Regions from separate parts of the Bradyrhizobium algeriense genome, predicted to be linked through region 3. Evidence: predicted binding sites of a transcription regulator. Region 3 holds the regulator's gene; each other region holds the start of a gene.
The links. Region 3 encodes LexA, which represses DNA repair genes until DNA is damaged. Its sites were predicted from a motif close to TGTTCNNNNTGTGTTCNG; they were not measured.

Region 1 (3,412 bases), 3.2 Mb from region 3:
GGCCTGTGGAACCTTGGCTTCAGCGGCAGGCGCAACCGGTTCCGGCACCCGCTTTTTGAACAAACCGAACGCCATGACGTCTCTTGAAAGTTGAGGACAGGTGCGAAATCCTCTCATCCGAGCATGAAATCATGGTTAACAACTGCCTGACATTCCGGCAGGCGGCAGTACTTACATACCCTCATGGGTTCGCAAATCTTTGATTTCGGCCGATTAGCGGCCTATAAGGCCGCGCTTCACCCGCATCCCTCCCGGACGAATCCAAGAGACCCCTGCATGGCCGGCCATTCCCAGTTCAAGAACATCATGCATCGCAAGGGCAAGCAGGATGCCCAGAAGTCGAAACTGTTCGGCAAGTTGGCGCGGGAAATCACGGTGGCGGCCAAATTGGGGACCCCGGACCCGGCCATGAATCCGCGGCTGCGCGCGGCCGTGATCGCGGCACGCCAGGAGAACATGCCGAAGGACAATATCGAGCGCGCCATCAAGAAGGCGACCGGCGGCGACAGCGAGAGCTACGACGAAATCCGCTACGAGGGCTACGGCCCCGGCGGCGTCGCCGTGATCGTCGAGGCGCTGACCGACAACCGCAACCGCACCGCCTCAGATGTCCGCACCTTCTTCACCAAGTCCGGCGGCAATCTCGGCGAAACCGGCTCGGTTGCTTTCATGTTCGATCGCACCGGCGTCATCGAATATAACGCCAGCAAAGCTTCCGACGACGCGATGCTGGATGCCGCGATCGAGGCCGGCGCCGACGACGTGGTCTCCAGCGAAAGCGGCCACGAGATCTACGCCTCGCAGGAAACCTTTCGCGAGGTTGCGAAGGCGCTGGAAGCGAAGTTCGGCGAAGCCCGCAAGGCGGCGCTGACCTGGAAGCCGCAGAACACGGTCGCGGTCGACGACGAGACTGGCGAGAAGCTGTTGAAGCTGATGGACCTGTTGAACGAGCACGACGATGTCCAGAACGTCTACGCCAATTTCGAGATTTCCGACGCGCTGGTCGCGAAGATGGGCGGGTGACCGCGTGATCTATCAATCATGGCACGGCGGCAAAGAACTTTCGCCCAACAGAGGCCGCCAACTGAGGCGGCCTTACTTTTTTGGGAGGAGCCCCAAGACCATCCACTGAACAGGAAAGAGCGGAAAGAACAGGGCGCCCCAGAGGAACCAAGCGCGTGTAGAGCGCCCCTTCTCTGCCGCGTATTTGGCAGTGAAGCGTCCGCTCAAGAACGCTACGGTGAGAACGGGAATCGTGATGAAAACGACCCAGGAGAACATGACGGCTCCTATCGATGCTTCTCTTTGAGCATATAGGATTGGGCTCACGGACGCGACAGAGACAATTCGGACCAAAATCGAATTGGGACGCTCCGAAACTCTACTTGGGACACTTGGGGTTAAATACGGACAGTACGGTTTCGCGGGGATTTCCGTTCTCTTTATGTTTCGTTCACCCGGCTCTGGCGTTATCACTACGCCATGACACCCCCACCGATTCGCCAACCCGTCCGGATCATCGGCATCGACCCCGGCCTGCGCCGCACCGGCTGGGGCGTGATCGAGACCGAGGGCAACCGTCTCGTCTTCATTGGCTGCGGTTCGGTGGAGCCGCCGGACAATCTGCCGCTGGCCAGCCGCCTGCTGGCGATCCATGAGGGGCTCGCCACAATCCTCGGCGATTTCAGGCCGGCGGAAGCGGCGGTCGAACAAACCTTTGTCAACAAGGACGGCGTCGCCACGCTGAAACTCGGCCAGGCGCGCGGGGTCGCCATGCTGGCGCCCGCGATGTTCGGCATATCGGTTGCGGAATATGCGCCCAACCAGGTCAAGAAGACCGTGGTCGGCGCCGGCCACGCCGACAAGAACCAGATCGCGGTGATGCTGAAAATATTGCTGCCGAAGGCCGAGCCGAAATCCGCCGACGCCGCCGACGCGCTGGCGATTGCCATCACGCATGCGCATCACCGCCAGGGCGTGGCGCTGCGGCTCAAGGTGGCGAACCTATGATAGGCAAGCTCAAAGGCCTGATCGATTCCTACGGCGAGGATTACGTGATCCTCGACGTCGGCGGCGTCGGCTATCAGGTGCATTGCTCGTCGCGCACGCTGCAGGCGCTGCCGTCGCCCGGCGATGCCGCGTTGCTGTCGATCGAGACGTACGTGCGCGAGGATCAGATAAAACTGTTCGGCTTCCGCACCGATACCGAGCGCGAATGGTTTCGCCTGCTGCAGACCGTGCAGGGCGTCGGCGCCAAGGTAGCACTCGCGGTGCTGTCGACTTTGCCGCCGGCCGAACTCGCCAATGCGATCGCACTGCGCGACAAGGCTGCGGTGTCGCGCACGCCCGGGGTCGGTCCGAAAGTCGCCGAACGCATCGTCTCTGAATTGAAGGACAAGGCGCCGGCGTTTGCCAATGTCGATCCGACCGTGGTGCATCTTGCTGGCGCGATCGACAACGACCGCGCGCCGCGTCCGGTGACGGATGCGATCTCGGCGCTGGTCAATCTCGGCTACGGCCCGCCGCAAGCGGCGGCCGCCATCGCCGCCGCCTCGCGCAGTGCGGGTGAGAACGCGGAGACGGCGCAGCTTATTCGGTTGGGGCTGAAGGAGCTCGCGAAGTGAGCGACGCGGCGGACAATGTGAGCGATGCGGTGGGGTTTACGCCGAAGACGGCGCTGGTGTTCCTGATCTTTCTCGCAGCCGGCCCGCCGCTCGGCTTCCTGTTGATATGGGCAACGGGAATGATGTTCGGGTATGGCCAGCCTGCCGCAAGCTACGGTCTCTCGGCTTATTTGTGGACGTTCGGCTTCTTTGCGATCGCTTCCTATATTGCCGGCGGTGCGCAGGCGCTGTTTCTGGCCTTCGTGGCTTCGATTGCCCAGGCCGTATCGCGAACCGGATTGGTGCCCTTCCGCCCGGTCTTTCTTGGATCGCTGTTCGTAACCGTGGCATACGCCGTCTTCGTGATGGTAAAAAGCGCGAGTCCGCCGGCCTGGGAAAGGTTGTCGATATTCCTCGTCCTGCATGTCGGCAGCACGATATGGTGCTGGCTGATCTGTAACACGGTGCTGTGGCCGTTTCGCCGCCGCTCAGACCAGCAGGTTCTGGCATGAACGCAATGCTACGCCTGAGCGCCGTTCCGACGATGTCGGCGACACAGCACAGCGCGGGAGAGAATGCCGAGACCGCGCAACTGATCCGGCTAGGCTTGAAGGAATTGGCGAAGTGAGTGTGGATGCCGTAGGGTGGGCAAAGCGACTTGTCCGCCGTAGCTCAACGAGCGAAGGCGGAAGCGTGCCCACCATTCAGTGGCGCAACCGGATAGACGGTGGGCACGGCGCAAAAGCGCGCCTTTGCCCACCCTACGATCTCAAAGGAGCCGGCGAAGTGAGCGGAGCCACATTCTTCCG
Region 2 (3,412 bases), 3.8 Mb from region 3:
CTTCGCTTCTCTTGGACTTAGCGCCAGCACCGCGGCGCCCGAACCACACGACTTCACCGTACGCGTCAGCCACACACGTCAGTCGCAGCTCTCGCGTCCATCGCATCTCACCGCGCGTTCGTGACGATGGCCAACGCGCCTCATCCGCCGTGAGACGGGCGGAGTTATGGGACTGATTTGGCCTGCGGCGGAAGCAGAATATTTTTGCGCGAAGGGCTGGACGACCCAAATCACCTTGATGCGCCTTGCAAATTTCGGCTGAGCGCGCAGCGCTTAAGCCGCCCGTCTCAAATCCTCGGCCAGCGCGCGATACGACAACGCCTCCGCCAAATGAATCCGGCCGATCTTTTCCGCGCCGTCGAGATCGGCGAGCGTGCGGGCGACGCGCAGCACGCGGTGATAGCCGCGGGCGGTGAGCTTCATGGTCTCGGCGGCGTCGCGCAAAAGCTTTTGCCCCTGCGCATCCGGCTGCGCAATCGCTTCGAGCAGCGAAGCCGGCGCTTCGGCGTTGGTGCGGATATGCGGCAGGCCGGCCGCCGCATAGCGCGCGAGCTGGAGGTCGCGGGCGGCCGCCACGCGGGCGGCGACTTCCGCGGAGCCTTCGGAAGGCGGCGGCAGTATCAGGTCGGCGGCGGTCACCGCCGGCACCTCGATGCGCAGGTCGATGCGGTCCATCAGCGGACCGGAGATCCGCATCTGGTAATCTGCGGTGCAGCGCTCGACCGGGGCGCGCCTGCAGGAATAGCCGGGTTCATAGGCATGGCCGCAGCGGCACGGGTTCATCGCCGCGACTAGCATGAAGCGCGCAGGGTAGGTGACGCGGTGATTGGCGCGGGACACTGAGACTTCGCCGTTCTCCAGCGGTTGGCGCAGCGAGTCCAATACGCGCGCGTCGAATTCCGGCAATTCATCGAGGAACAGCACGCCCTGATGCGAAAGCGAAATCTCGCCGGGCTTGGCGCGCATGCCGCCGCCGGTGAGCGCCGCCATGCTGGCGGAATGATGGGGCGCGCGAAACGGCCGCCGCGCGGTCAGCGCGCCGTCGCGGATTTCGCCGGCGACGGAGGCGATCATCGAGACTTCCAGCAGTTCGGATGGCGACAGCGGCGGCAGGATCGACGGCAGCCGCGCCGCCAGCATCGATTTGCCGGCGCCGGGCGAGCCGATCATCAGCAGATGATGCCCGCCGGCCGCCGCGATCTCCAGCGCGCGTTTGGCGCTTTCCTGGCCCTTGATGTCGCGCAAATCGAGATGCGTCGCCTCCGGCTCGTGCACTTTCGGCTGCGGGCGCGACAGCACCTGCGTTCCTTTAAAATGGTTGGCGATCTGGATCAGCGATTTTGCCGCGATGATCTGGATATCGGGGCTCGCCCAGGCGGCCTCCGTGCCGCACGCCGCCGGACAGATCAAGCCTTCCTCGCGCGCATTCGCCCCGATCGCGGCCGGCAATACACCGGCGACGGGCGCGATCGAGCCATCGAGCCCGAGCTCGCCGAGTACGGTAAAGCCGTTGAGTGCATCCGGCGGGATCGCGCCGATCGCTGCCATCAGGCCGAGCGCGATCGGCAGATCGTAATGGCTACCTTCCTTCGGCAGATCGGCCGGCGCGAGGTTGACGATAATCCGGCGCGCCGGCAGCGCCAGCCCCGAGGCGATCAGCGCCGAGCGCACCCGTTCCCGCGCCTCCGACACCGCCTTGTCCGGAAGACCCACGATCGCAAACGCCGGCAAGCCGGGCGCGACCTGCACCTGCACGTCGACTGCCCGGGCCTCGATCCCCTCAAACGCTACGGTAGAAACCCGCGCAACCATGCCTGCCCCTTGTTCCACAATCGAAGGTAGCGGGGAACCTTGGGGAAAGTCAAGAACATTAAGGGAACATAGGCGCAAAGGCGCGCAAACGCGTCCTGCACCAACAGACCGGCCGCCGGATCGCTGAGGCACCGTCGCCTCGCTCCAGCCTAGCGCTCCGTTCGCATATACGGGTTCTGCTCTGACGCAAGCTTCAGCGCCGGATCATCGGCGAGAATGCGCGCCTCCGGGGTCTCCGCAGGCCTCACGTTCTGCGGGTGACCCCACAAGCTCCACACTCCCAGCCCCACGACGAGCATGCCAGCGCCAATAGCCACGAAGTCTTTGGTCATTTGCTGGGCCTCCATACCGGCTGCCAAGCTGTCGAGACGCGAGCTTCATCCTCGTTCAGGAAAGACCAATTTCGGTGGTCCGCGATTGTTCCTAAGATATGCCCGTTCGATAAATACCTCCGCTCTCCAGGGGCGTTACGGCATGATTCGCTGACCAAGACTTACGCCAGACGGAGGTCGGTCCCTAGCGCTGCAAGGCGGCTTCCGGGGCGGGCCAAACCGGCCGCCCCGGAGTATAGGCGTTGCTTCAGAGCTGCATGTTCATCGGTTCGGGATAATACCGGAAGCCGTCGCCGTTCTTGGCAACGTGGCCGTAGCCCGGCCAGGCGAAGTGATAGGACATCACCGGGATCTTCTGGGCGGCGAGCATGTCCAGCATCTTAACGCGCGAGGCTGCCGCCTGCTTCGGATCGCTGTCGTAGGAGAATTCCATCCGCGGCTTCTCCAACAGCAGCACGGCGTGGTGCGAGAGGTCGCCGAGGAAGCAGAAGGATTTGCCCTTTGAGCTCACCATGAAGATGGTGTGGCCAACGGTGTGGCCGGGGGCCGAGAGCGCGGTGACGCCGGGCAAAAATTCCTGGTTGTCCTTGATGAACACGATGCGGTCGCGCACCGGCATCAGGTTCTTGCGGGCGTGGAGGATGAAGTCCTTCAGCGGGCTGCCGAGCTTGCCCTCATCGGTCCAGAAATCGAAATCGCTCTGGGCGATGTAGACCTGCGCATTCGGGAATAGCGGCTTGTCGTCGGCGCCGACGAGGCCGCCGATGTGGTCGATATGCGCGTGCGAGCACACGACGGCGTCGATGTCGGAGGCCTTGATGCCGGCTGCCGCCATGCTCTTCTGCTGCTGGCCGGTGGTCGGGCCGAACGCCTTCGAGGTGCCCATGCCGGTGTCGAACAGGATCAGCTTGTCGCCGGTGTTCACGATCGGCGAGTTCTGCTCCAGCACGACATTGTCGGGGTTGAGGAAGTTGTCGGCGAGCATCTTCTTCACTTCCTCCTTCGGCACGCCGGTGAAGGTGCCGGAGGGATCGCCGAGCGGCAGCGGTCCGTCGGAGACCACGGTCACTTCGGCGTCGCCGAGGATGAAGCGGTGCCAGTAGGGCGTCTGCGTGCCGAGTTTTGGCGCCTTCGCCAGCGCGCTGTCGCCGAGCATGGTCGATGCACTGAGGCCCACACCGAGTCCTGCGCCGAGCGCAAGCAAAGACCGTCGCGAAAGATTCGTCGTCATGCGTCTTCCTCCACTGATTTTTTAAGAATTGCAGTAC
Region 3 (3,412 bases):
GCGCTGATGCCGTCATCATCCAGGAAGACACGGCCATCGACGGCGATCACATCGCCATCACCGAAGCCGCCGTTCGAGGGCGGCATATCCGCCCCGCCGGCGTCGATTTCCGTGAGGGCGATGTGCTGCTCACGCGCGGGCGCCGCCTCACCGACCGCGATTTGTCACTCGCCGCCGGCATGAACTATCCGGAGCTTGCGGTGCACCGCCGCCCGAAAGTCGCAGTGCTCGCCACCGGCGACGAGCTGGTGATGCCGGGCGCTACCCCCGGCCCAGGCCAGATCGTCTATTCCAACGGCTACGGGATCCGAGCACTGGCGCGGGCGGCGGGCGCCGAGGTCGTCGATCTCGGGATCGCCGCCGATACGGTCGATGCCACCGCGCAAGGCATCCGCCGTGCGCGCGAGGCAAACGCGGATATCCTGATCACCATGGGCGGCGCCTCGGTCGGCGACCACGACCTCGTCAAGCGGTCGCTGGAGGCCGAGGGGACGGCCATGATGTTCTGGCGCATCGCGATGCGGCCGGGCAAGCCGATGATGCACGGCAGGCTGGGCACGATGCGGGTGATCGGCCTGCCCGGCAATCCCGTCTCCTCCTATGTCTGCGGCTTCCTGTTTCTGGTGCCGTTGATTCGTGCATTATCGGGCCGCGACGCCGTCCATCATCGGCGCGAAAGCGCCCTGCTGGGCCACGATCTCGCTGCCAACGACCAGCGTGAAGACTATCTTCGGGCCCGCCTCGAAGCGCGCGAAGACGGCACGCTGATCGCGGTGCCGGTCAGTCACCAGGACTCATCGCTATTGGGGAATCTCGCTGCGGCACGGGCACTTGTGATACGTCCGCCGTTCGCGCCGGCTGCCGCGAAGGGTTCGCGTTGCGAGCTGCTCCGGCTGCCGGAATGACGCCTGAACGGCGCCTTTGAGGGTGTCTTCAGCCGAAGCCGCAATGCGTTCACCTGAAATTAAGTGGTTGCGGAACACATATCGAACATATAGTGTCCGTTCATGATTTGTTTCGACTGCTAGTGTCTATGGTTGGGAGTTTTGGGGACTCCCGCGATGGACCCTGGAGATTCGGGACCGAAAGACTGTACCAACCGGGGGAATGCTCGCGATGCTTACGCGCAAACAGTATGAACTTCTGCGTTTCATCAATGAACGGCTGAAGGAAGCCGGCGTACCGCCCTCCTTCGACGAGATGAAGGATGCGCTCGATCTGCGCTCGAAATCCGGAATTCACCGCCTCATTACGGCGCTGGAGGAGCGCGGCTTCATCCGCCGCCTGCCCAACCGCGCCCGCGCCATCGAAGTCATCAAGCTGCCGGAGCTGGCTGCCGCCGGCAACGGCCGCCGCGGCTTCACGCCGAGCGTCATCGAAGGCACGCTCGGCAAACGCCCCGTAAGCGCGCCGGCCAGCGAGGACGACGGCAACCGCCCGGTCGCCGTGCCCGTGATGGGCCGGATCGCCGCCGGTACGCCGATCGAGGCGCTGCAGACCCGCAGCCACACCATCAGCGTGCCGCCCGACATGCTCGGCTCCGGCGAGCATTACGCGCTCGAAGTGCGCGGCGATTCCATGGTGGACGCCGGCATTCTCGACGGCGACATGGCACTGATCCAGCGCAACGAAACCGCCGACACCGGCGACATCGTGGTGGCGCTGATCGACGAGGAGGAAGCCACGCTAAAACGCTTCCGCCGCCGTGGCGCCTCGATCGCGCTGGAGCCCGCCAACGCTGCCTATGAAGTGCGCATCCTGCCGCCGAACCGGGTCCGGATTCAGGGCAAGCTGATCGGTCTGTACCGGAAGTATTGAATGGTCGGGTTACCGACAGGACTGCGACGGCCCCGGCCTTCGGCCGAGGTTTTTTGTGGGGCGTGGGGAACTAACCTGCGTTATCGCGTTTGTGATTTAAGCGCAGTGCGTCCGTCGCAGAAATGCCCAGAAACAAGAAAAGGCTCTGCGCCAAGTCTACTCTGATAGAGGCCTGTGCCTCCTTCAAGACACGGGTCAGCTATCTCAAATGAGGGAGCCATCCGATGTGTGACTATAGCCTGCATGCTGTGGCAACGCGACCGGCCCAGGTCGGCGAGACGCTGATCACCACCACATTCCGCGGTACATCGACCCGCGGCTTTGCGTCGGAACGCGAGCCCGCAGTGGCGGTCTGCATGCTTCCCGGCACCGAACTGGCGTTCACCGAGGACGTCAGATACGACAACCGATGGATCTGGACGCGAACCACCGACTGGCGGGTCGGCAAGTTCAACCAGATTGAACCCGAAGTGTCCGATCGCCATCATGACGCGATCGAATTTCCTGACGGAAGCCATGTGCTGGTGACGCAGCTTTGCGAAGGCCAGCGCGCGACCGTGCTGCAATTGCCGGTGACCGAGGGCGAACGGTCGGCGAAGGCAAAGGAAGCGGTGACGGAGGCGCCTCGGGCCGGATCCATCGTGACCGGATAAACGACGCACATGCGATCCGCCGGTTTCAGGCCGGCGGATCGTGGTGATATGGTTTTGTGAGAAACTGGGCGCCGAGGGGCAGTCGGTGGTCAACAAGGTTACATGGCAAAAAGCCGGTCGCGTCACGGAGCCCGGACGGTACATGTTCCGGTACGGCTGGCTGACTATCACGGCCGAAGATCTCGCGATCTGGCGGCAATTCCCCGAGGCGTCGTTCACGCTGGTCAACCTGCCGTCGACCCCCGACGCGCCGGAGGAATTCCACCTCGGCGCATTCGAAATACCGGCCACTCCCTCAAGTCCCCCGCTCGACGAGCACTGAAATTCATCTAGAGCCCTGGGGTTAGATTTTTTGATTTGACGCGTTTTCTTGACGCGAACCGGTCTCCTCCCCGGATCAAGTCCGGGGCAGGCTTTCGCTGGAGCTCTACTCCTCCGCCTGAAGGTCGGCCTCGGCCGGCGTGGCGTCGACCGCGCGCGGCACGACGCGTGGCGCAAGCACGGTGGCGTCTGCCTCGCTCTCGTCGGCGATGGCCGGCGACCACGGGCGATCGATCCCCCTGGGTTTTGCCGCCTCGACGACAAATCCCTCACGGCCTCGCCGCAACGCCATCGCGCCCTGCCGCCGCAGCCGGTCGGCATCGATGACCGAAGCCGCGCATGAAGCGGGCACCTGCCGCAGCGTCACAATGAGCGCCGCGCGCTCGCAATCGTCCGCCAGCGCCTCGGGCTTGTGCGCCTGCGCGACCAGGCCGCCGGCGGCGGATTGCATCACGCAGCCAAGGTCGTCGCATGAAACACCTGCGGTGAGCGATGCATCGGCCGCTGTGCGTGCGTCCGCATCCGCCGCCAGCCACTCCTTCAGCAGGAAGGCATCCCGGGAGCCCTTCACCGCATGCATCAGATGCAGCCTTCCATCCTGGCCGCGGACGCCGACATTG

Region 1: the regulator LexA is predicted to act here: its motif matches at 1,435-1,452, upstream of ruvC (crossover junction endodeoxyribonuclease RuvC).
Region 2: the regulator LexA is predicted to act here: its motif matches at 1,864-1,881, upstream of V1286_RS34570 (YifB family Mg chelatase-like AAA ATPase).

Annotation. Positions count from the first base shown of each region.
Region 1 is NZ_JAZHRV010000001.1:238,434-241,845, forward strand. Features, by position in the region: gene V1286_RS01130 (methyl-accepting chemotaxis protein) at 1-75, opposite strand, end outside; gene V1286_RS01135 (YebC/PmpR family DNA-binding transcriptional regulator) at 277-1,023, shown strand; gene ruvC (crossover junction endodeoxyribonuclease RuvC) at 1,483-2,010, shown strand; gene ruvA (Holliday junction branch migration protein RuvA) at 2,007-2,624, shown strand; gene V1286_RS01150 (hypothetical protein) at 2,621-3,115, shown strand; partial or broken gene V1286_RS01155 (Holliday junction branch migration protein RuvA) at 3,163-3,231, shown strand; gene V1286_RS01160 (hypothetical protein) at 3,297-3,412, shown strand, end outside.
Region 2 is NZ_JAZHRV010000001.1:7,192,684-7,196,095, reverse strand. Features, by position in the region: gene V1286_RS34570 (YifB family Mg chelatase-like AAA ATPase) at 274-1,812, opposite strand; gene V1286_RS34565 (hypothetical protein) at 1,962-2,144, opposite strand; gene V1286_RS34560 (MBL fold metallo-hydrolase) at 2,392-3,375, opposite strand.
Region 3 is NZ_JAZHRV010000001.1:3,395,793-3,399,204, forward strand. Features, by position in the region: gene V1286_RS16735 (molybdopterin molybdotransferase MoeA) at 1-905, shown strand, start outside; gene lexA (transcriptional repressor LexA) at 1,117-1,818, shown strand; gene V1286_RS16745 (hypothetical protein) at 2,043-2,471, shown strand; gene V1286_RS16750 (hypothetical protein) at 2,557-2,793, shown strand; gene V1286_RS16755 (ComEC/Rec2 family competence protein) at 2,899-3,412, opposite strand, start outside.